4 regions of the Paenibacillus sp. JCM 18996 genome follow, and region 3 is predicted to be linked to each of the others. Evidence: riboswitches for the same ligand, from Rfam matches in the RefSeq annotation. Region 3 holds a riboswitch; each other region holds the start of a gene.

Region 1 (7,277 bases), 960 kb from region 3:
ATGAAACAGCCTCGGTCGGACTTGCTGCCGTGCCGGGGCTGTTTTTATCTGCTTCTCTGCATACGATTTAGCGATTTTTGTGTACAGGACTATTTTAGATTAAAATGAGAATACAGTGAGCGGCAGGAGGGGAAGATGTTGCTTTTTATAGACAATGAAGGTATCACCGATCCAAGAATCAACCTTGCCATAGAAGAATATGCTTTGAAGAATTTGCCGATGGACACAAGCTACCTGCTTTTTTATATCAACGAACCGTCGATCATCATTGGAAAAAACCAGAATACGTTGGAGGAAATCAACTCCGAGTATGTCAAAAAGCATGGACTCCATGTAGTCCGAAGGTTATCCGGCGGCGGAGCGGTGTACCATGATCTGGGAAACCTGAATTTCAGCTTCATTACAAAGGATGACGGCGAGTCGTTCCACAACTTCCAGAAATTCGCGGAGCCGGTGATCAAGGCGCTGAAGAAGCTTGGTGTCCAGGCACATTTGACTGGGAGAAACGATATCCAGGTCGGCGAGCGCAAAATATCCGGCAATGCCCAATTCACCACCAAGGGCCGGATGTTCAGCCACGGTACGCTTTTGTTCGATTCCGAAATAGAAAATGTCGTGTCGGCGCTCAACGTGCACCCGGAAAAAATCCAATCCAAAGGCATAAAATCCATTCGCAGCAGAGTGGCCAACATAAGCGAATTTCTGGATGCGCCGATGAGGATTGAAGAATTCAGGAATGAACTGCTGCAATCGATTTTCGGCAAGTGGCCACAGGATGTGCCCCGTGTCCAGCTCGAGGAATCGGATTGGGAAGCGATCCGCCGTCTGTCGAAGGAGAGATATGGGAGCTGGGATTGGAACTACGGCAAATCTCCGGAGAGCACTCTGCATAGCAAGAAGCGTTTCGAAACGGTCGGAACCATAGATGTCCGGATGAATATATCGAAAGGCCTTATCAGCGATCTGAAAATTTACGGCGATTTTTTTGGTGCTGGGGAAATCTCGGATATTGAAGATCAGCTCAAAGGTGTGCGCTATGAAGAGTCCGAGGTGATAAAAGCCTTGTCAGGCATCGATTTGCGGGCATATTTCGGCCGGTTGGAGCCTGAGTCTTTTCTGGATTTATTGATGTTAAAGAATAGTTAGCCCGCTTGCCGCGAATCTCATAAGTTAAGGATGAAGAAGGTGACAGCATGAACGGTCAGAACCGGAGCCATATCCGCCCAGGCCTGGAAGTCAGTATCGTTTTGAAGAAAGACCAGAGGACAGGTGCGTTAACCAAGGGAATCGTCAAGGACATCTTAACGAATTCTCCCACGCATCCCCATGGAATCAAGGTTCGTTTGACAGATGGACAGGTAGGCAGAGTCAAAGAAATACTTAGTTGAGGGACGAAGGCCACTAAGCAAGAAGAAGACAAGAGACTTCAATATGAGGTCTCTTTCTTATTGTCTTAATTTGGACACAATTTTGTTGAAAAATGGGTGTTTACCCTCTTTTATCATATGTTACATTGAAATAGTTGAAAAAACAGCAACAAAACAGATGCCGAATCCAATGGTCCTATCATTGGTACGGGGGACTTATTTTGGGGTGAACGTTTGGCGCAGGCCAGACCAGGGAGCAACCTCTACCCGAACCCGCCAACTAACCTCGGAGGCTACAAGGAGGAAAGCAGTTGAAGGTTTTGGCAAGCTCGCTTGTGTTAACGGGCGCATTTTTGCTGTCCGGTCTTTTTCACGCTCATTCGGCGGAAGCCGCTGTATTGAACAGTAGTGTGAAGGTACAGATTAACGATCACCTCGTGTCTTTTCCTGATGCACAGCCGTTCATAGACGGCAATCAGAATCTGCAGACGCCGATTCGTCTGATTTCGGAAGAATTGGGCTACAATGTGGATTGGCAGATGGATGGTCAGCAGGTGACGGTAACGATAAGCAGTCCAGAGAAAAAGATTGTGATTACGACAGGACAGTCTTATGCCACGGTGAACGGCGAGAAAGTAAGCATTGGCACGCAGGCTTTGTTTCAGGAAGGCAGGGTGATGGTTCCCCTTCGCTTTGTGAGCGAAAACTTGGGAATTACTACCCAATGGGATCAAACCAACTATATTGCCATCCTCGGTAAGGACGGAAAATACCACGCACCCGCATGGTGGGCACCGTCCAAGGTGGTGGAGAAAGCAATCTCCACAAGAATCGTGGAGTTGTCCAAGCAGTATCTCGGCACTGCCTACCAATATGGTGGGACGAGCCCTGACGGATTCGACTGCTCGGGTTTTGTCCAGTATGTTTATGGCAAGAACGGCGTATCGCTTCCCCGGACATCCAGAGACATGAACACCGCAGGTAATCCCGTCGCCCAGCCCAAGGTCGGAGATCTGGTATTCTTCGCCCAGGCTAAGGTCCCTTCACACGTCGGAATTTATTTAGGCAACAATCAATTTATATCCGCCACCGATGACGGTGTTAAAATTGACAGCCTGCAAAGCGGTTATTGGGGATCCAGATACATTGGCGCCAAACGCTTTATCTGAATATAGACGGCCGGAATTTTTTCCGGTCTTTTTTTTAACCAATGCTTTTTTTAATAAACCTTTTCAAGAGCCGCAAAATGAGGTAAAATAGAATCAGTGTGAAAATAGTTAACATAATCAGGTAGGTGAACTCTCATGCTGACTGCGCTTATAACGGATTCTTTCCCTTCAATGGATTCTTCCAAAAATACCGATAAAAATGCGGATGTGTTCTCCCTTTTGGAATCTCTTATCGCCCAGAAAGAGCAGCAGGTCTTGGATATTGAGCAAGCCATTGAGCGTTATGAAAAGAGAAGACTTCGCGAAGAACAAAGCTATCAATCCATGTCAGGTTTAAGGCGTTTGTTGACAGGCAAAAAACCGGATCATCACTTGGCTGTAGAGTATATCCATTATGTTAAGAAGCCGCTTGAGACGGTAAAGCAGCTGAGACAGGAAATCGAGTCGCTTAAAGCTCAATTGAATGAAGAGATCTAACAGTTGTGCTTCCTCCATAAGATGGGGGAAGACAGTGAAAGCCGTTTATCCAATGGATAAGCGGCTTTTTCGTTGTTTGGGGCGCAGTCGATTATTATAGAGTTCCAGCTGATTATTCTTTATCTATGATAGACGGTACAGCAATAAAATCGTGCTCCTCGCTGTAGGCGGGAACACCGTGGATGCCCACATCGAGTCCGACCAGCTCCTCATCTCTGCTGACACGGACCGGAACGAGCAGGCTTATCAATTTCATCGCAAGCCAGGTCAGGCAAAAGCCCCACACACAGACGATGGCGAGTCCCAAAGCCTGAATGCCGAGCAGAGACCAGCCGCCGCCGTAGAACAAGCCCGCGCCGCTGAGGTTGAATTTGGAAGTCCATTCCGGAATGGCAAACAACCCGACAGCCAGAGTACCGATGCTTCCGCTGACACCGTGCACGGCGAAGGCACCGACCGGATCGTCGATCCTTTTGCTTTCAAGGAATTCCGTGGCGAAGATCATGACGATTCCGCACACCGCGCCGATGAAGATAGCCACCCCTTCTGACACATAGGCGCAACCTGCCGTAATTCCCACTAGTCCCGCCAGCGCGCCATTGATGACCATCGGAGGGTCGGATTTCTGATATCGCATCATAGTGAACAGAATGCAGGAAGCCGCACCGGCAGCCGCGGCAAGCATCGTGGTCACCGCGATATGTCCGATCTCCACAGAATAATTGGCGGCGCTAAGCGTACTTCCCGAGTTAAACCCGAACCAGCCGAACCAAAGAATAAAAGCGCCGACCGAAGCTAACGGAAGATTGGAGGGCGGAACGATGTTCGCGCTGCCGTCGTCGTTATATTTTCCAATTCTCGGACCGATCAGCTTCGCCGCAGCCAGCGCGGAGAATCCCCCTAACGCGTGAATGACCGCTGAGCCGGCAAAATCGATCATTCCCAGCTTTCCCAACCAGCCGCCCACTGCCCATACCCAATGTCCCGCAATCGGGTAGATCAGCCCCGTCATGGCTATGGTGTACAGGATGTAAGCTTTAAAGTTGATCCTTTCGGCAACCGCCCCGGAAACGATGGAGATCACCGCAATGACGAAGGCGCACTGGAACAGCCAGTAGGTCTCATGCGAAATGTTCAATTTAATATGTGTGAGATCCCCTCCCATCAGGAACCCGCTCATTCCCAGCAATCCCCATACATCTTTCCCGTACATAATGCCGAATCCGAACAGGAAAAACACCAACGCACCGAATGCGATATCGACAAAAACCTTCATTATTATGCTGGCCGCGTTTTTTCGCCTGACAAAACCCGCTTCCAAAAGAGCGAATCCGCCTTCCATCAGCAAAATCATTGCAGCCGTCAGAATCACCCATATGGTATCAAGTCCGCCGGTCAATTGCTCGACGCTCATTCGTTCATCTCCTGTCATATAAGCTAACTTGTCATACATTCATCCATTATAAAGTGGCAGTAAAAACGATGTCAACAGTATCTGTTAGTAAAACTGACACGAAAGCCCGTTTTTGTCGAAATTACGCCTGATGTTCTGAAGTTAAGTTCGAATTTAGCATTCCCCGCAGGCAGGAGGATATTGCCATCGCCACGATGATAAATCGGGACCAAAACGGTTTAAATAACAATTACACATAGAATGGGAGGGATAGGAATGCAGACCATTTGGAAGGGCGCGATCAATTTTGGGCTGGTGAATGTTCCTGTGAAGATGTTCTCAGCCACGCAGGATAACGATATACCGATGAAAATGCTTCACAAGGAATATTCCGTACCGATTCATTACGTCCGGACCTGCCCCAAATGCGAAAAGGATGTCAACTGGAACGAGATCGTCAAGGGCTATGAATACGAGCCGGGCCATTTTGTGACCTTTGATAAGGAAGAGTTGAATAAACTGGCCTCTGAGGACACGAAGCAGATTAAGATTCTCGATTTCGTGGATTTGGAGGAGATCGATCCGATCTATTACCAGAAAACATACTACCTGGCTCCCGACAATACGGGTACGACCGCATATAATCTGCTGCTGGACGCTTTGGAAGCGACGAACAAGATAGGCATCGCCAATGTGACCATACGCAATAAAAGTTCGCTGGCGGCGATTCGCATTGTGAAGGATTGCCTGGCCATGTCAACCATGTTTTATGCCGAGGAGATCCGCCCTGTCGACCAGGTGCCCAATCTGCCAAAGCGCAAAGAGCCGAACGGCAAGGAACTAGAGATGGCCAAAATGCTGATCGAACAGCTGTCTTCGAAATTCGAACCCGAGAAATACGAGGACGAGTACAAAAACCGTCTTATGTCCGCCATACAAGACAAAATCGAGGGAAAAGAAGTCAAGCTGGCTCCCGAAGAGAAGAAGACGAACGTCATCGATCTGATGGATGCGCTCCAGGCCAGCCTCAAGCAAGTGAAGAAAAAGGACACGGTGCCGGAGGCAAAGGAAGAGCCTGTCAAGCCGAGACGCAAGCCTCGGGCCAAAGCAAAGAAGACGGGGGCCTGACCGATGCAGCTTTTTCATCCGATGTCCCCGATCCTTACGGATACAATTCCCCAAGGCGACGATTGGGGGTACCAGATCAAATGGGACGGATACCGGGTCATAACGGAAGTAAGCGGCGGGCGGGTGGGCCTGTATTCCAAGACGATGAAGCGGAGCAATAATACGTTCCCTGAGCTGGCGAAGGCTTTGGGCCAATTGGAAACGGACTGCGTTCTGGACGGGGAAGCGGTCATTTTTGATCAGGCCACCAAACGCCCGAGTTTTCAGAAAATACAGCGGAGAAACAAGCTGGTTCATTCCGCGGAGTTTGACAAGGCAATTAGCAGGGAGCCGGTGGTCTATGTGCTTTTCGATGTGCTTCGGATTGGGAACAGGGATTTGCGGCAGGAGCCTTTTGTTACCCGTTTCAACCTTTTGAATGAGCTGTTTCCGGAACGTACCCCTGAAATGTTCACTGCGGAGCTGTACGAGGATGGACAAGCGTTGTGGCAGTGGGTGCAGGAGAACGGCTGGGAGGGGGTCGTGTCCAAACGGCTGTCAAGCGCTTATCTGGAAGGCAAGGACCATTCGGACTGGTTTAAGCGCAAAACGATCCAAACCTTCGAGGTGGACATCGTCGGCTTTTTGATGCGGGAAGGCAGGTTGGCCAGTTTGCTGATGAGGTCCGAAGGCGCTTATTTCGGGCGCGTTTCTTCAGGACTGGACGATGCTGCAAAAGCACAATTATTGAAGCTCAAGACGGTGCTGCAGGAAGCGCCTCCCGTACAGCTGCCTCCCGAGATGAACAGAATGCAGCTCAAGTGGCTGGAGAAGCCGGTGCAAGCGCGGGTGAAAGGACAAGAGGTGACCGAAGGGGGCTTTTTGCGTCAACCGAAACTGCTTTCCATTGAAGGAGGAATACTATGACTCCAAGCCACTCGCAAGAGATCACGGTAGACGGGCACCAAATCAGGATTACGCATCCGGAGAAGCTGCTGTGGCCCGAGCAGGGAATAACGAAAGCGTTGTACCTGCAAAAGCTGGCCGCTCTTGCCCCTTATTTGCTGAAATACTGCCGGAACCGCTATTTAACTGTGATCCGGTTTCCGGACGGCGTCGGCGGAGAATCCTTTTACCAGAAAAATGCTCCCAAAAACATACCTTCTTTCATTAAAACGGCAGAGAAGGACGGGGTCCGTTACATACAGCTGGATTCGCTTCCCTCTCTTCTTTGGCTCGGCAATTTGGCGGCACTGGAATTTCATCCATCTTTCGAGTATGTGGGTGGAGAAATCCCCGCGGAATGGGTGCTTGATATAGATCCGAGCCGCGCGCAGGAGCCGCGTTTGATGGAAGCCGTTGCCATGATCGGAGAGGTGCTTGAGTCCATGGGCATCCAATCGATCCCCAAAACGTCCGGCGCCACGGGCGTGCAAATTATCGTTCCGATCGCCGACGGCTATACTTTCGGGCAGCTGCGCACGGTTGGTCATTTTGTCGCCCGGTATTTAGTAGAGAAGCACCCCGAGCTGTTTACGATCGAAAGATTTGTCAAGGAGCGGGGAGACCGGATTTATATCGATTATGTCCAGCACTGGGCCGGCAAAAGCTTATCCGCACCCTACACGCCGCGCGCCAGAAAAGAAGCCGCCGTATCCACGCCGCTCACCTGGGAAGAAGTGCGCGGAAATGCGGATCCGAAGGAATTTACCCTTTTGACCATAGAGGAAAGGCTTGCGGAAAAGGGAGACCTGATCGCCAAAG
Region 2 (7,277 bases), 890 kb from region 3:
TATCGCCATCTCCTCCACTGGATTCCTTTGTTAACTTAAAGTGACAAGACCTAATTCTCGACCTCAAAAATGGAATCAACGATAATTGGAAGATTGTCTCTTACTGACACAGCCCCGAAAACATCAGCACAGTGAATATCCACGAATTTTAGTTGTTTGGCAATACTTGGATTGTTTTAACACCTAGTCATGCAGATGGTAAGGCACTGTCGTAATAATTACATCTTTATGGCGAAAAAACCAGGAACGGATCAATAATGCACTTTGATTATGGAGAATATGGTGCCACCATCTTCTCGGGATAAATTGCGGCATGATCAAATGAATATGATCCGGCTTGCCTTCTTTTACTTCCAACCGGTGTATATATCGGCTTAATGGGCCAAGGATGGAACGGAACTCGCTCCGAAGCGTGATTAACTTGCAAGGATTACCCCATTCCTCCCATTTTTTCTTCATCCTCTCGATCGATTCATCGTCAAAACCGACATAAAGGGCAGCAACCTGCGTATCCAGACTTTTGGCAAATGATACGGTGTTATTTACTACTCGATGCACACCAGACACTAAAACAATGGTGACAACACGGTGCGGACTCGGCAAAGTGGTTTTCGGATCTATGCGAAGCTCCTTTGCGATACAGTCATAATGCTTGCGCACGGCGACCGAGAAGCCAATAATGAATGGCAATATGATTAACACAATCCACGCGCCGGCAAGAAATTTTGTAATGGCCACGACTACCGTCACCAAAGCGGTGATTATTGTACCTATCAAATTAACTGAGAACTTGGCTTTCCACATAGGGCCTTTCACCCTTTTCCAACGGATGCATAATCCGATCTGGGCAATGGTAAAAGATAAGAAAACGCCGATGGCATACAAGGGAATCAATGCGTTGGTTTGCGCTTGGAACACGGCAATGAGAATACAGGCGAATCCGGCGAGCAGCAAAATACCATTTGAATAGCCCAACTTGTCGCCGCGATTGGTGAACGCTCTTGGCAAGAAGCCGTCTGCCGCAACAATGGCGGAGAGTTGAGAAAATCCGGTGAAAGTCGAATTGGCAGCCAAGATCAGGACGATAAAAGTCGACCAAATGATGATTTGATATAAAATTCCATGGCCAAAATAGTGTTCTGCGAGTTCAGACAGCATTGTCTTGTCCGGATTAATTTGAATGCCTTGGACATAAAGATGATAAGCGATTCCCATTAGAGTAAGTCCGGTTATTGCTCCCAATGCGATGTATGTCTTGATGGCACTTTTTTGCTGGGGATCGCGGAACACCGGAACAGCATTGGATATCGTTTCTATTCCCGTCAATGCCGAACAGGCGGAACTGAAAGCTTTTAAGATCAAAAGCATCGTGATGCCTTCCGGCATAGTTCCAAAAATTGGAGTTGAGGGTTGGATAAAGCCGAATCGAAGTTCATCAGCGAAGCCCATAAAAATGACGAGCAGCATGCTTCCCATAAACCAAAAGGTCGGCCAGGCAAAGATGCTGGCAGACTCCGCCACGCCACGCAAATTCACGATAACTAATAACATGACACACAGCAGCGCCAACGTAGTTTTGTAAGGTGCGATCACAGGATAGGCCGATGAAACCGCCTGAATTCCCGCCGACACGGAGACAGCTACGGTTAAGATATAATCCACAAGCAGAGAGCTGGATGCGACCAAAGATGCCCAGGGTTTCTTGAAATTATCTTTAGCGATGGAGTAAGCGCCCCCGCCGCTCGGATAGGCAATAATCCCCATAATGTAAGAAACAATGAGTATAGCCAATAATAAAACGGTTGAAGCCGTAATTGGCAGAATGAGCCATTGAGCTGCACTCCCCAGCCTCAGCAACTCCGTCATTCCGGCTTCGGGACCGTAGGCAACAGAAGAGTATAAATCTGCAGAGAGTATTGGTAATGCGATGACCCAAAACAATTTGTTATGTTTTGCGTAAAGTTCACTGGTTCGCATCGGACGGCCAACCAACACCCTTTTGAAGGAAGTGAAGTTAGACACGGCATACCAGATTGCCAGAACTGCCAATAAAATAAAGACAGCTTCCAATAGTTGTACATGATGGATCATATCGAACCCCCAGCTGCAATTAACGTAGTTTTCCAACTTTCCCCATCGTCTCTGCTATTTCGCATAACAAATAACCACAGAGGTATCCCCTGTGGTTCCAATCGGAGCCCAAGTTGTTCACCCTCTCTAACAACGCTTACGAGGTTAGCTGTCGGATTCGGGCGTTCAGAGTCGCCCTACATTGACGCTCTTAATAAGTGTCAATGATTCACCCCAAATGACGAATGATCATTCATTCGCTCATCAGATGGTTCCCCCGTTTTCCGCTTCGGAAATTCAGCGAATAATGGCTTTGAATTTTTGTTACGTGGTATATCATAATCCTATATCGAGAAAAGTGAAAACAGCAAAAAATACAGTGATATGAAAAATAATTATTATTTTTATCGGTTAAGCGTATTCAGTTCAATATATCTTTTATTATCTGCCTTTTTTCACGCTATTCCTCTTGAAATCATGATTAAGTACAATTCACAGAAGACCGATTTTTTTTAAGCCGAACATTATACCGTCTTCGTGAACAGGTTTTGTTACAAAGTCTGCAGCTTGTTTTAGAGCAGTTTCGGCGTTTCCCATCGCAATCCCCACACCGACTAAACCCAGCATTTCTATATCGTTATAACCGTCGCCAAACGCAACAGCCTCGCTTGCAGAAATATCCATCATTTTTAACATCGCTGTAATGCCCACGGCTTTGCTGACGCCTTTTGGAAGAATATCCAAATCAAAATCATTGTAACGGATCCGGTCAATTCCCATTGTTTCGAACCTATATAATTCCTCTTGTTGCTGAGGGCAATGTAAATATATTTGATAAATGTCCTCATTATCATAGTCCAGGTGTATATCCTCCGGAACACTTACATTAAAGTAACCGAAGTAATTCGTTAGTCTGGCGTCCTCTCTGACGGAGGGTGAAAAAACGGAATATGAAGCCTGCAGAACGCTTAAGTGTGACAATTGGACACATTTGCCGATAATTTCACGCACATACTCCATCTCTAATTTTTTATGAAAAATAATTTCATTTTCATGGTTTGCAATTGAACCATTAAAAGAGACATAGGAATGAACGCCAAGTTCTTTTGCGACCGGAGCCGTGAAGTACGGTGACCTGCCCGTAGCAAGTACTACTTTGATTCCTTTGTTCAGCAGTTGATTGACCGCAAGCCTTGTACTGCTTGGTATTGTTTTGTTTTCAGTGAGAATAGTGCCATCGATATCCAGAAAAACCACTTTCACTGCCACATACAGTCCTCCTTTTTGTTCATTTTATTATTTTAAAAGTTTAAACTCTTTTTATCAAAACTTTTTATATAAATTTTTTGTAATGCCGGCGAAGGAACACATCATAGAAAAAACCGCACCGAATTATATTCGATGCGGCTCACAACTTTGCGTTATTCCTCCATCTGTACGCCGGGAATCGGTTGCCCGGGTCTGCGTCAATCACAATCATACGCGCACCACAGCTCCAATATTTACGGCTTCCTTCGCCAATATATACATCGCGCTGCTCCAGCCAAGAGGTGTGTTAGGATTCGGCACTGCCGTCCCTGCATAATAGAGTTCCGGCAAAATCCCTCCTTCTAACGCTACTTCCTCGGTCCGGCGGATGTAATGCAACGCTTTTTCCGTGTCGCCGAACGTATGACAACACAGAGCCAGCCATGGCAGCCCGAACGTCCATTCCGCCTCTGTTCCGTAATAGAACGATTTCTGTTCGTACCGTCCGTGCGAGCTTTCTAACGTAGAGTAGTAGCTGTCTCCAGCATAACGGATAACTCCTCGTTTGCGCAGCAAACTCGATTCCACCTTCGCTATAATCCGTTCGGCCACGTCCGGGCCGACAAGGTTATAAGGATAAATTAACGATAACTGCGCCAAGTCCACGTCTTTTGATGCACTCTCACGGTCACCAAGCTCTCTCAGCGCCGCTATTCCGTTATCTATTATTTCCAGCGGAACTTCTACAGTGTTAATCAGGCTGATTAAGCCGGCAACGCACGCGCCGATTGAACTGGCGTGGAGTTCCATGTCCTCCTCCCACATTCCGTTGTCGGGACACTGCCAGTATTCTATACATGACAGGTACGCGACAATTTTGGCAACGATTCGTTCATCCGCATTGTTCCGGAGCATTTGCTTGCCTGCGGCAAGTCCGGCGCCAATGCCGAACAGGAATGCGCCGATGGCATCAAGCTGATTATGTCCCCAAGGCTCATGCGTGATCTCCCTGACATCATCCGCAGAGAAACGGGAATGGATAAATTGCCACGTACATTCAGGCTTTACCTTGGTATGGTATTCGATTTTATCTTCGTATTCCGCGAATAGGTCGAGCAAACGGTGATATGTCCGTTCATAGGTATCGCAGGGTTTATCTAGGTAAGGCATTGACATGTATACGCTATCCCGGATCCATACATAGTTATAGTGCGTTGACGAAGATGCCAGGTAAAGTCCGTGTGGCAACCGTAAGCTATCGAGTATTTTGTAACTATCCTTTAACATTGGAACCCCCCCTGATTTTGGTAAATATTCCTGTATTTCTTTTATAACCACTTCGCTTGCCTTCGACACCTATCCCGCCAAATTAGTTAGCGTTGCTCTCTTCATACTATGGCAGCGGGGCACTCTCTTGTTCAAAAAAAAGGCCGCGATATACGCGACCTTTGATCGGATAATGTGTCCTTTTTAAAGTTAACTTTCTATGGTTTGTTTGATCTGTTTGCTTCTTAATTGTCCGCACGCCGCATCGATATCCACTCCATGTTCAAGTCGAACGGTACAACTGATACCTTGCTTTTTCAATGTGTCGTAAAATGCGCGCACCGCTGACTGCTCGCTTCTTTGATATTGACTGTGTTCATCCACAGGATTATACGGAATCAGGTTGACATTGGCCAGATGCCGTCTTTCGCCAATCAATTCAGCCAGCTGCTCGGCATGTTCCCTGCGGTCATTTACATCCTTCAGCAGAATATATTCCAACGTAATTCTCCTGTTTGTTTGTTCCAAATAGTAATCGATCGATTTCATTAATTTTTCAATGGGAATGGCACGATTTATTTTCATGATCCGCGTTCGAAGCTCGTTATTTGGCGCATGCAGCGAGACCGCCAGGTTGACCTGCAGATCGGTGTCGGCGAATGCAATGATTTTATCGGCAAGACCGCTGGTTGAAACAGTGATATGTCTAGGACCGATAGCGAGCCCTTTGTGGTCCTTGATCACCCGCAGGAAATCCACCAGGTTTTCAAAATTATCAAAAGGCTCTCCAATCCCCATAACGACGACGTGGGTTACTCTTTCGTCTTGCTTCTCCTGGTCCAGATGCAGTTGTACTTTCATAATTTGTTCTACAATCTCGCCACAGGACAAGTCACGGCTTTTGGAAAGCAGCCCGCTCGCACAGAAGCTGCATCCGATATTGCAGCCTACTTGAGTTGTGACACACACCGACAGACCGAATTTATGCCTCATCAAAACCGTTTCTATCAGATTGCCATCCTGCAGCTTGAATAAAAACTTGATCGTTCCATCCGCAGATTCTTGCTTAATATGTTCGTTTAAGGTTTGAATGACAAAATGGTCCGCTAATAAGTTAATAACTGCTTTATTGACATCGACCATTTCCGAAAACTCTGTTACCCGCTTCCTATAGAGCCAATCCCAAACTTGCAATGCCCGGGATTCTTTATGCCCATATTTCATAAGCCATGCCGTCAGTTGATCCAACGTCAATCCGTAAATCGATGCTTTATTCATTCGGTACCCTCTTTTCAATCCGTCCTGTTCCACTTGAGCCGCCGAAACCGACCATTTGTTTATTGTGCCAAAAAATTTACATTAAAACAAGCTGGGTTATTGATCAACCGTCCATTATTTATTTATAATCAATTGGAAGGAGTGATTGTATATTGTTGGTAAAAATCAAGCGTGAAGAGTTCGACATTTTAGATGACGGGTCTCTCGGGTCGGCGTGCTTTCAACCTTTGCTCCAAGCCTATAAGGATATACGGACACGTAGGGATGACGAGATCCGGTTTTATTCAGCACTGACCAAAGGACAGCGATCGCTTTTTATCTTCCGTGCTTATCATGAACACGTGAGTAAATCTCCAGCCGACTTATATTGGTGGAGCGCCTATTTTATGGCTCAAGCGGGAAGATGGCCGTCGTTAAAAAGGGGACTGAGCTATTTCGAGGATCATGAAGCGGTAAGTTTTGTTGAGGATATAGAGAAGGTCCTGATAGAAAGCGGCCACCCCGCAAGTGTGGAAAATTTCAATCTCTCAGCCCAGGACCTGCAGAATGATCCGGACATGTTGTCTTCTTTCAACTCTTTTTACGCCAGGTACCAACAAATCTCACCGGCAACGATCCAACGCATAGGGCAGTATATTCGCAGCAATTCCAGCGAGTTTATACTTTATGAAAATCAATAAATCATTGCGCGCTGAGATAAAGCCGCTTAGTATGATTCATTTCTGAGGGCTTTATCACTTTCTTCGTTAAAAGGCTATTCGGCGGGCGGTGACAAAGGTCTGGTCCCAATAGCCTTGATCCAGCGGGGAGATCACTACCCCGAATTCAGCAGCGGCAGGTGAAGCATGAATCATCTTCATGTTGCCAATATAAATTCCGACATGGTCAACTTCCTTGTTGGTTTTGAACCTGTCGGCGACACTGAAAAACAGCAAATCACCTTTACGCAGCTCGTTGCGTCCCACTGCAACCCCCTGGGTTGCCTGTGCCCTCGATTCCCGTTTGAGGATCACGCCAAATTTCCCATATACATGCTGAGTGAAGGAAGAGCAGTCGAACTTCCTAGTTTCAGCGTAAGGACCTGCACCGAATTCATAAGGCGCACCCGCGTATTTTTTAGAGGCTTCAATCAGGTTATCCATTTGAGTGCGTTGGGCCGCTGAAAGTGGAATCTTCGGATCCTCCGCAAATGCCAATCCTCTGTCAGCTGCCCGCGCCTCCGTTTGGCCATTTCTGTCTGTGTCCATTCGGTAGCTTCCGCCGAATTTTTCTCTCCTGACCTGTTCCTGGATATGCCCGCTGTAAAAGGAGGGATTGCTGAGCAGCCGCGCCTGATTTCCGGCGATACTAAAATTCACGTCATCACCAAAAAGCTCCTTTAAAGTAGTGACAGGCAAATAGAGCTCTCCATCCAC
Region 3 (7,277 bases):
CTGCCAGCTGCCGCCCGTATTTTTATGCGTAAACCTTCTGGACAATTTTCCTTCTTTGCCGACGACTCTCGCCACCGTCTTGACCTCATTGACGAGACTTTCCTGCATCTCCATGATCTCATTGAAGGTATCGGCGACTTTTCCCGTGATTCCGGTCTGGTCGTACGGCATCCTGTAGTCAAACTTTCCGTTCTTCAGAGCAATCAACGCGTTGAGCAGCTCTCTGGTATCTATTTGCACATCAGATTGGTTGTTTTGCAGGTTGTGGTCCTGTCCGTTGTTATTTTCCTGTTCCGACATATTCCGTATCCTCTCCAGATCAGTTTTGCTGTCAGTACGAGTTGCCTATTTTCTCCCACATTCTATTGTACTATTTTACTCCCTCTTTTGTCTTGTAAAATATTGCACATTGACCGCGGATTTGACAAGGCCCGGCAGTCTTTTATTTTCATCATACGACACAGTTACCGTCTTCCGTATGGATTTTGCCGCGGAACTCCGTCGGGGAGCAGCCGTACCATTTTTTAAACTGCTTGGAAAAATAGAGCGGGTCCGCAAAACCCACCGAAGAAGCGACCTCCTCAATCGTCAAAGGCTGGTCCAACAGCAATTTGGCGCGCTCCATCCGTACTTTAAGCAGAAAATTCATCGGCGACATCCCAGTGAACTGCTTGAACATCTTGGACAAATACGTGCGGTGGTACCCGAGCGAGCGTGCCATTTCTTCGATCGAAACCGGCTGGGAGTATTGCAGTGTAATCCACCGGACCGCTTGTTCCACCTGCTGGCGGATGGCTTCGCTCACCTTCTGCTCCTTTACCGAGGTCTTCGATTCTTTGGCGTATTCCGCCAGCAGCAGCCTCATATAGCCGCCCGTCTTCATGTCGCAGCCCCTTTCGGCTCTCTGAAGGCAGACGAAGGTTTGGCTCAGCAGCGCATTGATTCTCCGCTTCTGTTCCGTATGGATGACAGGCTGGTGGGGAGAAATTCCGATTTGGCTGAGATATTCCGCGATACGGTCGCCCCTGAATCCGATCCAACGGTATTTCCAGGGCTCATGCGGATCCGATTCGTAGCTGGACAACTCTCCCGGAAAAATAATAAAGCTGCTGCCCGCCCCAATCTCATATCCTTTTCCCATTGAATAAAAGCTTCCTTTACCAGAAGTTACAAAATGCAGCAAATAATAATCCAAAAGCTGGGGGCCCACTTTATGGGACGCCCGGGTTTGCGATTCTCCGCTGAACAGGACTGTGATCTCACCTTTGCCGGGAGAGGGATTGATCGCCACCGCATGTGAATAGGCCGGCATAAGCCGCACTCCTTTCGGATTTTCCGGTTCACAGGAACTCAGGCTATTATTTCTCATTTTATCAACAAAAAACTACATCTGTCCATATGAAAGTGGAATCTCTCCATTCGAAACCGTTGTATATAGGCGTATAGTTTGTTTAGAAATGAAACCACTTTCAAGGAGGAACACAGCTGTGCCGAAAATTACCTTTTTAGGAGCAGGAAGTACCGTTTTTGCCAAAAATGTCCTTGGAGACTGCATGATGACCCCCGCGCTTCAGGATTATGAATTAGCTTTGTTCGATATCGACCCTGAGCGTTTGAAGGATTCGGAGAACATGCTGAACAACCTGAAGGCCACTACAGGCAGCGGCTGCAGCATTAAAGCTTACAGCGACCGCAAAGAAGCGCTCAGGGGCGCGAAATTTGTAGTAAACGCCATCCAGGTCGGCGGATACGACCCTTGTACGATTACCGATTTTGAAATTCCGAAGAAATACGGCTTGCGCCAGACGATAGCCGACACTGTCGGAATCGGCGGCATTTTCCGCAACCTGCGCACGATCCCGGTGATGCTCGATTTTGCCCGGGATATCCAGGAAGTGTGCCCTGACGCTTTGTTCTTAAATTACACGAACCCGATGGCTGTTCTCACCAATGTAATGAACACTTACGGAGGAGTGAAAACAGTCGGACTCTGCCACAGCGTGCAGGGATGCATCCCGCATCTGTTCAAAAGCCTCGAAATGGACACCGAAGGAGTGCAGGCCAAAATCGCCGGAATCAACCACATGGCCTGGCTGCTGGAAGTAACCAGGGAAGGCCGGGACCTGTATCCCGAGATCAAGCGCAGAGCCGCCGAGAGACAGAAAGAAAAGCACGACGACATGGTGCGCTACGAGATGATGTTCCGCTTCGGCTACTACGTGACCGAGTCTTCCGAGCACAATGCGGAATATCACCCGTACTTCATCAAAAGAAATTATCCGGAGTTGATCGACCGCTTCAATATTCCGCTCGACGAGTATCCGCGCCGCTGTGTCCGCCAGATCGACCGCTGGAAGACAATGAGGGAAGAGATGGTGAACAACAAGAATCTCGAACATACGCGTTCCAAAGAGTACGCTTCTTATATGTTCGAGGCAATGGAAACCAACGAGCCGTTCCGCATCGGCGGCAACGTGATGAACACCGGACTGATCACCAACCTGCCGAAGGAAGCCTGCGTGGAGGTAACCTGCCTGGTGGACAAGAACGGCGTCACTCCGACTTATGTGGGAGATCTGCCCCCTCAGCTGGCCGCGTTGAACCGTACCAATATCAACACCCAGCTGCTGACCATCGAAGCGGCAATGACGCTGAAGAAAGAGCACATCTACCATGCGGCGCTGCTAGACCCTCACACAGCCGCCGAGCTGTCGATTGACGACATCGTGGCCATGTGCGACGAGCTGATTGAAGCCCATGGCTCTTGGCTGCCCAAATACCAATAATCTGTGTAAACGACAGATTTCGAGAGTATATGGCAGATACCTTGAATAAAATATCATTATTTTCGCCAATAATCTTCAAATATTCGCTGTAAACGGTCATATTAGCGGTTTGACATGGTTTCAGGAGTGCCTTTTGTAGTTTATAATAGATGTACAGCACTTTATCTGTTTAAGTGAACTTTTAAATCGCTGAATTCTCATTTTCGAATGAGAAGCGGGGGAACCAATCGGAGCTGCCGGCGCGCCGGCAATTCCAGGGGTGAATCCACAGGAAGGCTTCTTTGGTAGGGTGACTCTCACGCCCGAATCCGTCAGCTAACCTCGCAAGCGTATAGGGAGAGGCAACAACTATCGTGCAATGCACGGCTTCCGCCGTGTGGGAAGAAGTCCACGAATAGAGTTCCCTCTATTTCGACGGGCTTCTTTTGTTGTCTCCCGCAAAACATTGCCGAATAGGAGTGAAAGCACAATGTTAACCGATGCAAGAGCCGCTATGAAGCAGTCGATCAGCGAATGGTATAAGCACTACGAAACGGAAATGCTCGGCAGCAGTTCGGAGCGGACCGAAATTCATATCGTCAAGAATAAAATCCTGATTATCTCTCAGGGAACTCCGGTGGAAGAAACCTTTGCCTTCGCAGGTGCGCCCGACGTGGAGCCGACCCAGACAGGCGAAGGCGAAACGGACGAGGCGGGCGGCGATTTGATGAAGAAAGCCCTTTCCTTCGTTACGCGCTGCGAGGTGGTTTCCTCTTTTACCGCTGTTTGCGAGGTGACAGGCGAGAAGACGGAGCTGTACACCCTCGACTGCAACCTTGAGAACATCCTGGAGACGCCGCACCAGTTAGGCGACTAACCCGATTTCCATGTTCGCCTCTTTTGAAACAAGCAAGCAAAACAGGATGTTTTGCTTGCTTGTTTTATTTTGTGAGTTATTGTATTTGTTTCTATTTGTCAAACAGCGTTAAATACTCTCCGTAGCCTTCCCGCTCCAGCTCTTCCCTGGGAATGAACCTCAGTGCAGCGGAGTTGATGCAGTAACGCAGGCCTCCCGTTTCGCGCGGACCGTCGTTGAAGACATGACCCAGGTGGGAATCCGCCTGTTTGCTGCGTACTTCCGTCCGCACCATGGAATGGCTCAAATCGGATTTCTCGATCACTTGGCTCTGATGCATCGGCTTCGTGAAGCTCGGCCAGCCGCACGCGGAGTCGAACTTATCCATGGAGCTGAACAAAGGCTCGCCGGATACGATATCCACATATATGCCCTCCCGATGGTCATCCCAGAATTCATTGCGGAACGGAGGCTCCGTGCCGTTGTTCTGCGTGACGTGATACTGCAGCTCAGTCAGCCTTGACTTCAGTTCATCCGGGTTTTTGGTGAATTTCCAGTGTTTGTCGATGAAGGCGTCGCGGCCCGAGCCTTTACGGTACATTTTATACCTCATCGGGTTTTTGTGATGATAGTCCTGATGATAATCCTCGGCCGGATAGAATTCCGCTGCGGGAACGATCTGCGTGGCGATCGGACGGTCAAATCGGCCGCTTTCCTCCAGCTCTTTTTTGCTGGCCTCCGCCTGTTCCTTCTGCGCCTCGTTATGATAAAAAATCGCCGTACGGTACGACTCGCCCCGGTCAAAGAACTGCCCGCCCGCGTCGGTCGGGTCGATCTGCTGCCAGAAAATCGACAGCAGCTTTGAATAAGGGAAAATGCCCGGGTCGAATGTGATTTGAACCGCCTCGGCATGCCCCGTAGTCTCCGAGCATACTTCCTCGTACGTCGGATTCGGCTTGTGCCCGCCTGTATAACCGGATACCACTTTTATTATGCCGGGAAGTTCCTCGAACGGCGTGACCATACACCAGAAGCAGCCCCCTGCAAAAGTCGCGAGTTCATATTTTGATTCCATTTGCTCTGCGCTCATGCGATCACTCTCCTTTACCTAACAGCATACCAGAATCGCCGCGCAAAATAAAAATCCCGCCCTCCGGATCCGGTTTAAGATCAGATCGTCATAATGGCTCTCCGGCAGTAATCATTGAAATACCTTTTCAATTCCAAGAAAGTCCTATCGAATTCAGCACGTTGAACGAGTTCCAACCGCACAGGAAGCTGAACGCTTAAGATCCCTGCATCACTGCAGGTTTAAGCAAAAACCAAGCGGCTCCCCCATTTAAACGGGAAGAAGCCGCTGTTGAAAGTTGTAATAGTCGGCTCCGAATTTACCGGCATTGGCCCCGGCCGTACCGCTATGCTAAATGCACGTTACGCACCAACCTCAAGAACGCTTCGATCAGAAGCTTCTTTTATAGTCCATAATCCGTCGGTACATCCTTCTGTCTTTGAGCTTAAGGAAGTAGGAAATGCCTGTGTAGGCATTGATTGATGAAAAAAGAAAGAAATATGCAAGCCGATGAACGCAAAAAAACCTTGATTACTCAAGAGTAAGTCACGTAAAAATCCGCTTTCAATTGTTTATCCCAACCAATAAAAAACGGATTTGGCAGCGGTTTCATTCTTGTTCGGCTTTTGGTTGGAAATAAGTCTGTCGACATTCAATGCAACAATATTCTCATATGCCGGCGGGAAGCCCTGCACGATTTGAACGGGAGCCCCTTTCGGAACGAGTGGAAATATTTCCGTGATATCCCGATTGGATAACCTGACACAGCCCAGCGATTTATTCGCCGCTATCGACGATGGGTCATTTGTACCGTGAATCGCGTATTGGCCCATGCCCAGACCCGCTTCACCATAAACATTCGGCTGACTGCCCGTCGGCTTGATCACCCGCTCCCGTATCGTAAAATCCCCTTCCGGCGTCGCATCCTGGTTACCGAGCCCCACCGGTTTGCTTGCAATAACGGTGGACCCGCTCACCAACTTCAAGGTGTAGTCTTGCTTCGAGACTATGATTTTTACAGGTTCATAGGGAATTTGCTTCGCCTGCTGCTCGTCCACGCTGTTCGGATAGAACATATCCTCAACCTGTCCTGCGCTCGGATGGAACACCCATCCCCCCTTGCCGTCAAAACTGGCTGCAACATGGTTATCCCCCGTCACTGCCTCGCCAGGAATGATGCTTAAATAATTATCGGGGTAATCGGCTGTGAGGGACTCTATGCTGGTAGGGGGAGAACCCTTCTCCTGTATGTATGACTGAAGCGCCGTTCTCACCAGATTTACCGCCACCTGATTAAGTGGAGTCGAGACAGCGCTTTGCTTGCTGACATCGCGATTTATGAACCGGATCCTCACCGACGGGTCGATGGAAGCGTTATACTCAGCTTGTACGAAAGCCGATTGTTTTAGAGCTTCGCTGGTTAAAGGAATCGTTCTGCCCAGCAGCGACCGGTCCGAGGTCATGATGCCGAAAAGCTGAATATTGCGTCCCGGCTGATTGCTTGCCATCTCCATCGCTTTGCCGTATAGTGTCTTTTCTATTTTCTCGACTGCCTCGTTGTAGGGGAGATAGATCACAAAAGAGACATCAACCGTCTCGTAAACCACTTCCTTTCCAACCGGCCAATGTCTGGCTTTGGACACAACGGCTTTTACCGTATCCATGTTCAACAATAAAATGAGAAGCACCAGATTGGCGGCAAGGAGGATGAGCAGAAGCCATTTAACCCAGCCTGAGACTTTCCTTTGCGGAGCCATCATGTGCAGCTGCTGTTGTCCCGCTTGACTTAGGCCTCTCAAGTTTCTTGCCGCTTGTCTCGCTTTCATTGCATAGGGAGAAGTGATCGTTCCGGCTGCCTCCTGGTAATGAAACAGCGCCTTGGCCAAAGCACCGTCTTTCTCGTATTTCCTGGCAAGCATGTAATGTGCTTCAGGGGATTTGGGATCAGAGTAGCGCAGCATTTTCTCATAAAATAAAGGGTCGCTCGAATTCAGGTAAAGATTTTTGCGAATATGGATCAAATTGGATTTCAAATAATGTTTAAACCGAGGATGCACCGTATCCTGCACCGTTCCGGCCGAAGTTTCCCCATTTTCCAAAAGGTTGTCCTCCTGTCAGTTTTTGATACATATTGTATCATATGTTGAATACTACTGCCAATCCTTATATTGACAACTGGATACGTTTTGTATCTTTCAGCTTAAAAAAACACTCTGCCCGAAATACCCCCTCTGGACATCAAATAGCGGAATACAGTTCCTTTATGATTTCTTGCATGCACGAGAAGTTGTAAATAACGAAAAAAAAGTACCTTACTACAACGAGTCACTAGGTGAAATCAAGTCCCGAAACTTTTGCCCGCTCCCGAAGAACGCGAAATAAGAAAAACTGTTGTCGGAGTATGCTGGAATATATTATTAAGTACTTTACAGGTAGTTTTTATTGTCGTGTCAGATGCTAAGCGTTAGCGAATCATGGAAAAGACAAAAAGAACCTTTCCTGCCCTGTCAGGAGGTTCTTTTTGTCAGCGCAAGCTGATAGTTTAATCCTTGATAGCCCCCGCCGCTAAATCGGAGATAAATTGGCG
Region 4 (7,277 bases), 240 kb from region 3:
CTATATCGAGGACTGGGATCCCTCCCAGCTGGGACATCTGATATTTGCGACAACGGTTGGCATTTCATGGCTGATATCGCTTGTTCTTACATTTGCAGCATTTGCTTATTTGGGGCGCAGAAGATGGTTCTCGTGGGTATGGCTGGCCGGAACGCTGATTTCCGAAAGCATCAACGGCCATGCCATTGCCACCGGGAATTCCGTATTTAATACTGTCATTCTGGACATAGTCCATCTCATGGCGGCTTCTTTCTGGGTGGGCGGTCTGTTCTATCTTCTCATTCATTGGAAAAAGAACCGGGAGCATGCACGAAGCTTTCTGCCGGTTTTCTCAAACATGGCTTTCTACAGCATTCTTTTCCTGGTTGCCACCGGCGTTCTGTGGACTTTAGTCATGGTCCCTCATTTGAAATATCTGCTGTATACCGCCTGGGGAAACCTTCTGATCGCCAAAAGCGCCCTCGTTATCCTTGTCATTGCAGCCGGCTATGCGATCAGGATTTTTATGAAACGGAATAAGGGAAATGCTGTTCATACAGCGGTAAAAGCGGATTTCGGCATCATGCTGGCTATTGTTGGGATCGTCGGCGTGTTTACTTACTTGAATCCGCTGCCTCAGAATGCGCCGCTCCATTGGCATGTGATGGCGGAGAAGATCCACATGACTGCCCGCATTACACCGAACAGCCCGGGAACCAACAAATTCACGGTCCGCGTCTGGCTGCCGGAACAGCGGGACATGCCTAAATATGTACAAATGTATCTCAATTACAAGGATGATCCAGAAGTGGCGCCGATCGAGGTTCCTTTGGAAGCTTCCAAGGGGCTGGAGCCGGAGCTCTTTCCGGGATTCAAACAGTTCAGCTACGAGAAAGAAGGACCTTACCTGCCGTTTGCGGGCCGGTGGGAGCTGGAGGTCCGTGTAATGGACAGCAATGATGAGGAGACAGTGTACCGCAAAGAAGAGTCAGTCTATTAATCAGGGGGGTTCTTTACAAAATGAAAAAGAAAATAGGTCTGTTATTCACGTCTGTCGCTCTGAGCATCGGTCTCTTTGCGGGTGTGGCAAGCGCCCACGTCACAGTTAGTCCGAAAGAAACGAGCCAGGGCTCTTATGAGAAGTTCACCGTTCGTGTTCCAACAGAGAAGGAGTCGGCTACAGTAAAGGTAGAATTGAAGATTCCTGTCGAGTCGGTGGACATTTCCAGGGTGGAGCCGAAGCCGGGCTGGAAATACGAGATGGCCAAGGGAGCCGACAACAAAACAACCGCCATCGTATGGTCCGCAGCCGGTGAGGGGCTTGGACCAACCGAATTTGGTGAATTCAATATCCAGGGAAAAGTGGCGGACAACGCCTCCCAAATCACCTGGAAAGCCGTCCAGACTTATAAAGACGGTTCTATTGTGGAATGGACGGGAGCGCAGGATGCGAAAACTCCGGCGTCCGTTACAACGGTTAAACCGAAGCAGGCCGGAGCCGCGGACGGCCATGGAGCGCCAGCTCCAGCCGCAGGGGCCGCGGACGGGCACGGATCGGCGGCTCCAGCCGCAGGAACAAGCGCACCGGCCGCAGCAGCAGGGCCAGCCGGTTCCTCCTCGCTGCCGCTGTACTTGTCCGTCGCCGCTTTAGCAATAGCGATCCTTTCCCTGATCATGAACATGATGAAAAAGAAAGCCTGATTATCAGCGCTCCTTCGGCATAGTGGGTCTGTTCAAAAAGCTCTTTTTGAACAGGCTCATAGAGCCGTAAGGAGTGTTTTTTTTCCGCGGTGAGCTGTGTTCCTCCCCCAGGTTGGTGATCTCCCGCCGGGTTTTTCTTACCAGATAGGGATTGAGTCTATCAACGCTCCTGTGGTACTGTAATAGGAGCAGACTCAGGTAGAAAGGATCCGTCTATGTCATCGATCATCGTTATTCTATTTTGTTTGATTATTTTGGGGTCACTTTTCAGCTATGCAGTTCTATGCTTTTTTCAGCACAAAAGAAGCAGAGGCTGGCTGATGCTGCTCTGCACCGTTGCAGCCATCGTCCTTTTCGTAATTGCGGTAAGCAACAGATGGATTATCCCGCCTGACAGTCCTATCAAAACGATTTGAGTGAAAAAGAGACCGGATCTTCTCTCTGGCAGGGAGACTTTCGGTTTCTTTTTTTTTTTCAATGAACGCTCTATCCATAACTTTCCATGTTTCAAAAGAATGCTGGCCCATCAAGGCTTTCAGAACTCTATGAGAATTACATTAGAACATTCTCATTGTAATTCCTCTGGGAATCTATCAGAATAGTACTCGAACAACAAACAGCCGAAGCTCTTAATAGAGAGCGCGGGGGATCCAAGTTAAGGGGTGAAGCCTTTCTCGTGAAGGCAGGGGAAACTCTCAACCGAATCCGTCAGCTAACCTCGCAGGCTAAGAAGGGAGAAACATCGAATGAAGAAACAGTTTGGTAAAATGATTATGACGGGGGCCTTGGTATTGGGGCCGCTATTGAGCGCAGGAACCGCTTTCGCGGCAACCGCCGATACAACCCAGGAAGCCCCTGTTCACCGCATAAGCTACAATGTACAAGCTTTTGCGTTTGACGGTTATACCTGGACACAGCTGCAAGGAAATAACTGGGAGCAAATCTTCAAGGATGTATTTACCGGGTTCCCTGGACAAGTAAATCTACCCGCTCCGACACCTGCACCACAACCTCAACCGCAGCCAACTCCTGCTCCGCAGCCAACTCCTGCTCCGCAGCCAACTCCTGCTCCGCAGCCAGCTCCTGCTCCGAAGCCAGCCCCTGCTCCGCAGCCAACTCCTGCTCCGCAGCCAGCTCCTGCTCCGAAGCCAGCCCCGGTTCCGCAGCAAAAGCCTGTGCAGAAGCCAGCGCCTCAGCCTGTGCAGAAGCCAGCCCCGGCCGCACAGAACAGCAGCGCATCCGAATTTGAGAAGCAAGTGCTGCAGCTCGTCAACCAGGAAAGAGCCAAAGCCGGCTTGAAAGCATTGAGCATGGACACGAACTTGTCCAAAGTTGCAATGGCCAAAGCCCAAGATATGTACAAAAACAACTATTTTGACCACAATTCTCCAACTTACGGATCCCCGTTTGACATGATGAAGAGCTTCGGCATCTCCTTCAACACCGCAGGAGAAAACATAGCTAAAGGCCAAACCAGCCCGCAGCAAGTGATGAACGATTGGATGAACAGCGCAGGTCACAGAGCCAACATTCTAAACAGCAGCTTTACCAAAATCGGTGTCGCTGAATATAACGGAGAATGGGTCCAGGAATTCATAGGCTAGGATCATAACAAAAAGGCTGCTTCCGGCATAACTGCCGAAGCAGCCTTTTTTTGTGGCAGCATAACAGGATAACCCGAAGTTAGGCGAATTGGCTTTCCATAAGGTATACTGTTGGGAAACAGTTTGTTTTTATGGAGTGATGGGATGCTTATCAATTTAAAGGACAGAATAGACGAAACAGATGTGAGAGAGCTGCTTGAATATTCCATGTTTGATGAACCTGAAAAGGTGGATAAAGCGTTAGAGGAGTACAGGTACGGCCCGGAGGTTGAATTATATGGGTTGGAAACCGTGGACAGGCTGGTTGGCATGGTAGGGTGCAGAAAGCTTGGCGGCGGTGAACTGGAGATCAGACATTTGTCCATTTTCCCGGAATTCCGGAGAAAAGGGTATGGGGCTTTGCTGATCAAGGAATTAGCCAAATTAAAGCGGCCTGAGACCATTTCGGCTGAGACGGATGACTATGGGGTAGATTTTTACAGAAATGTCGGCTTTCGCGTCATCAGTTTGGGAGAACGATACCCGGGCGTAGAGAGATACCGCTGCGAATTAGATTGGGCCAGCCATGAAGACAACTAGCATCGAAGGTGGATGAAAAACAAAAAAACCGCTAACTCAAGGTTAACGGGGCTCGTTTTTGCGGGTATTCCTACCATTCGACTGACCAGGCGCTCTCATAGGCACGGTTTCTTTGTGTACGGGACTGATTTGCTTCAGCAGCGGCGGGGGAAATGTAGCGCAGCGGAAGCGGTCTTGCCGGTTCAGCTGGAGCTGCTTGCCCAGGCACAAGCTTCAAGCTTGACGTCAAGCTACCTTGCGGCGGACGCTTCTTGATGCGTCAGATTCGGCTGACTTTCGCTTTCCTGTGTACAGTATTTAATTGTGCTTTCACTTGATGTTACCTTCCTCCACTATATGGAGCGGCACGCAGCCGTCGGATCAAATAATTTGGGCAAACGGCTTAAGGCAGCAGCAAATGCGGGTTTGCAAGATGATAATCGGGGCCGAAAATATCCGCGAAGGATTTGCTTTCCTTGCGTCTGATTTTCCGTGCTTCCTTACGGACCGGTGCGGTCTCGAACAGCTGCTTTTCTTCATCCGTTTCCGGAATGATAGCGGGTACTTCCGTTGGACGGTCATCTTCGCCCAGTGCGACGAAGGTGAGAAAGGAAGTGGCGCACACCTTGCGTTCACCCGTCAGCAGGTCCTCGGTCACAACCCGGACGAACACTTCCATCGAGGTTTTGTGGGTCCAGGTGACAAAAGCGGACAGGCACACTGCGTCTCCCTTTTTCACCGGATGGAGGAAATCCACTGAATCCGTGGACGCTGTGACCACGGGGCGCCGCGCATGCCGGGTGGCCGCTATTGTGGCCACATCGTCAATATAGGCCATCAGCTTGCCCCCAAAAATCGTGCCGTGATGATTCGTGTCCGGAGGCAGGACAATGGAGGCTTTTATTGTAAAAGACGCTCTCGCCGGTTTGGCGGGCAAAGTATCTTGAGGATTGCTCATTCGATTTCACCTTACCTATATAATATTTACTTCGTTTAAGTGTACAGGAACAAAATGGACAGGTAAAGTACATAATTCGAATGCTTTTTATTCATTTTATCTATAGGTCGTCGGACAGCCAAACATATCGTAAAGAACAGGAGTCAATTGATGGATATCCGCCATTTAACCTATTTTATAGCAGTAGCCGAACACCGCAGTTTCACAAAAGCCGCCGAAAGCCTTCATATTACCCAGCCCACTCTGTCCAAAATGGTCCGTCTGTTGGAACAGCGGCTGAATGTGACTTTGTTCGACCGCTCAGGCAAACAGATCGAGCTCACCGATGCGGGCCGGACCATTCTTCAATCCTCCCGGCAGATTGTGAGAGCTTTCGATAACTTGTCCGCAGAACTGGCGGATGTGGTGCAGCTCAAAAAAGGGATCATCCGCTTCGGGCTTCCCCCAATGGTGGGCGGACGCTTCTTCCCTTCTATTATTGAACGTTTCCATCTCAAATATCCGGACATTCGGCTGCAATTGGCAGAACAGGGAGGAAAGACGATCGAACAGGAGGTGGACAGCGGGGAACTCGATCTCGGAATGGTTGTGCTTCCGGTGGACGATGAGAGAAAATTTCACTTTTTGCACTGCTTGAAGGAGGATGTTCGGCTGCTCGTCCATACCGGCCACCGGCTCGCTTCACGGGTGCAAGTGCAGATAACTGAGCTGAAGCAGGAGCCTTTTATCCTGTTCCGTGAAGATTTTAACCTGCGCTATTTGATTCTGGAGGAGTGCCGGCGGGCAGGATTCGAGCCTGAAATCGTGTTAGAGAGCTCCCAATGGGACTTTATTACGGAAATGGTTGCTTCCAAATTCGGTGTGACTCTTTTGCCCGAGTCCGTATGCCGATCGCTTGACCCTGCGCGCTTTCGCACCGTCCCCTTGTTGAAGTCCGCCATTCCCTGGCGTCTTTCCATGATCTGGCGTAAAGATAAATATTTATCCTACGCGGCCAGGGAATGGATCCGTTTCATGCAGTCGATTCTTGAGGGAAAAGGATAAGCAACAAAGCCGCCCTGGGTTGATTAATGCTTCTCGAGCAGCAAAGTGACGTCCAATGCGTTCGTTTTCGCAATAATCATATCCTTGGAATCCAGCACCCTGACATCCGCCTGGTGGCGTCCCGTTTTGTTCAATATTTCTTCAGGCACTATCGCGGTCAGGCTGCCGTCCCGGTTCCAAGCCGTTGCGAGCCGCTTATTGTCCAGATACAGAATGGCTCCCGGAACGAAATTCCGGCCTGATACGATCAAGTCGGTCTTGCCTCCGGCTGAACCCGTTTTGACGGAAACCGCGGCCATGGCTCCCAACCCCAGGACGAAATTGCTGTCCACGATCCTGCTCTCGAACGGACGATAGCCGTATCTGTCGCCGAACAGAATGTCATACTGCAGCTGCTTGTACTGCCCGATTTGCTTGCCGTTATCCGTTAACGATTTGTAATTGGGAGGAATAACCGGCTGCTTTTGCGACAGCTTGTCCAGAAAATCGGTAAAGTAAGTGCCCTTCAAGCCTGTCAGCTTCAACACATAAGAACTGAGGAAGGAGGGGCTGATGCTGAATTGATCCTTCTGTTCGGGAAGATAATTGTTCCACACGACCACGGGGGTGCTGTACATTTTTCTCACAAAATCCGGGTCGTTCTCCGATAAATAATTGCTTTCTTTATAGACCTTGTAGTTATTCCCCAGCAGAGGCATATGATCCCCGAAAAAGACCACTACCGTTGGCTCGTCCACCTGAGTGTAATGTTCGGCAAGCATTTGCAGCATACCATCCGCATCGGCGATACCCGTAGCATAGGTTTCCAGCATTTCTTTCGATTCGTCGGACACAGGACCCTGCACCTTAAAGGTGTTCTTCTCAAATTTACCGTTATAAAAAGGGGCGTGATTTTCCATCGTATTGGCGAAGACGAAGTCCGGCCCAGGGGACTTATCCGTTTCGGACATGATCATTTTGGCTACTTCTTCATCCGCCAGGAAAGGCCCTTTATAATTGGGGGCAAAAAATTCGCCGGAAATAAATTTGGAAAATCCGAAATTTTGGTACACGTTCTTCGAGTTGAAGAACCAGTTATGAAAAGGATTGATTGCGGTTGCAGTGTATCCCTGCCTGGAGAGGATGCTGGCCATCGAGTCCACGCCTTTGGTGATGTACTGGTTGTAGGCGATCGAACCTTGAGGCAGAAACCGCGTTGATAATCCGGTCAGCACTTCAAACTCCACATTGGCCGTCCCTCCGCCGAATTGAGGGGACAGCAGCCATCCGCCCGGATAGTTCTGCTGCAGCGAGTGGAAGAAAGGAATCGGATCCCTGTCAAAGGATAGGTCCTTCAAAATGGTCGGATCCCAGAACGCCTCGCTCAGCACCACAATGACGTTAGGCTTTACTTTGGTTTGTCCGGTGTCCTCTTTGGCGGAGGCTAATTTTGC

What was found. A riboswitch is a leader RNA that binds a small molecule or an ion and turns the genes downstream of it on or off. The one in region 3 is predicted to bind cyclic di-AMP.
Region 1: it holds a riboswitch for cyclic di-AMP, as region 3 does, so the genes downstream of both, ACZ5N7_RS04460 (C40 family peptidase) here and ACZ5N7_RS09335 (Na-translocating system protein MpsC family protein) in region 3, are expected to answer to the same signal.
Region 2: it holds a riboswitch for cyclic di-AMP, as region 3 does, so the genes downstream of both, ACZ5N7_RS04825 (APC family permease) here and ACZ5N7_RS09335 (Na-translocating system protein MpsC family protein) in region 3, are expected to answer to the same signal.
Region 4: it holds a riboswitch for cyclic di-AMP, as region 3 does, so the genes downstream of both, ACZ5N7_RS08230 (CAP domain-containing protein) here and ACZ5N7_RS09335 (Na-translocating system protein MpsC family protein) in region 3, are expected to answer to the same signal.

Annotation. Positions count from the first base shown of each region.
Region 1 covers NZ_AP043884.1:913,751-921,027, forward strand. The annotation lists gene ACZ5N7_RS04450 (lipoate--protein ligase) at 139-1,146, shown strand; gene ACZ5N7_RS04455 (YwbE family protein) at 1,194-1,388, shown strand; cyclic di-AMP (ydaO/yuaA leader) riboswitch at 1,537-1,677, shown strand; gene ACZ5N7_RS04460 (C40 family peptidase) at 1,679-2,536, shown strand; gene ACZ5N7_RS04465 (hypothetical protein) at 2,672-3,013, shown strand; gene ACZ5N7_RS04470 (ammonium transporter) at 3,126-4,427, opposite strand; gene ku (non-homologous end joining protein Ku) at 4,683-5,534, shown strand; gene ACZ5N7_RS04480 (ATP-dependent DNA ligase) at 5,538-6,440, shown strand; gene ligD (non-homologous end-joining DNA ligase) at 6,437-7,277, shown strand, end outside.
Region 2 covers NZ_AP043884.1:989,613-996,889, forward strand. The annotation lists gene ACZ5N7_RS04825 (APC family permease) at 184-2,091, opposite strand; cyclic di-AMP (ydaO/yuaA leader) riboswitch at 2,209-2,383, opposite strand; gene ACZ5N7_RS04830 (Cof-type HAD-IIB family hydrolase) at 2,563-3,339, opposite strand; gene ACZ5N7_RS04835 (glycoside hydrolase family 15 protein) at 3,547-4,605, opposite strand; gene rlmN (dual-specificity RNA methyltransferase RlmN) at 4,795-5,862, opposite strand; gene ACZ5N7_RS04845 (hypothetical protein) at 6,015-6,542, shown strand; gene ACZ5N7_RS04850 (C40 family peptidase) at 6,609-7,277, opposite strand, start outside.
Region 3 covers NZ_AP043884.1:1,874,965-1,882,241, forward strand. The annotation lists gene ACZ5N7_RS09320 (HAMP domain-containing protein) at 1-300, opposite strand, end outside; gene ACZ5N7_RS09325 (AraC family transcriptional regulator) at 452-1,312, opposite strand; gene melA (alpha-galactosidase) at 1,488-2,786, shown strand; cyclic di-AMP (ydaO/yuaA leader) riboswitch at 2,964-3,132, shown strand; gene ACZ5N7_RS09335 (Na-translocating system protein MpsC family protein) at 3,256-3,642, shown strand; gene msrA (peptide-methionine (S)-S-oxide reductase MsrA) at 3,734-4,711, opposite strand; gene ACZ5N7_RS09345 (L,D-transpeptidase) at 5,263-6,789, opposite strand; gene ACZ5N7_RS09350 (carbohydrate ABC transporter permease) at 7,233-7,277, opposite strand, start outside.
Region 4 covers NZ_AP043884.1:1,637,518-1,644,794, reverse strand. The annotation lists gene ACZ5N7_RS08250 (copper resistance CopC/CopD family protein) at 1-979, shown strand, start outside; gene ACZ5N7_RS08245 (YcnI family copper-binding membrane protein) at 1,000-1,680, shown strand; gene ACZ5N7_RS08240 (hypothetical protein) at 1,962-2,210, opposite strand; cyclic di-AMP (ydaO/yuaA leader) riboswitch at 2,289-2,422, shown strand; gene ACZ5N7_RS08235 (hypothetical protein) at 2,638-2,904, opposite strand; gene ACZ5N7_RS08230 (CAP domain-containing protein) at 2,880-3,284, shown strand; gene ACZ5N7_RS08225 (GNAT family N-acetyltransferase) at 3,429-3,863, shown strand; gene ACZ5N7_RS08220 (hypothetical protein) at 3,876-4,118, shown strand; gene ACZ5N7_RS08215 (acyl-CoA thioesterase) at 4,246-4,800, opposite strand; gene ACZ5N7_RS08210 (LysR family transcriptional regulator) at 4,951-5,844, shown strand; gene ACZ5N7_RS08205 (LTA synthase family protein) at 5,868-7,277, opposite strand, start outside.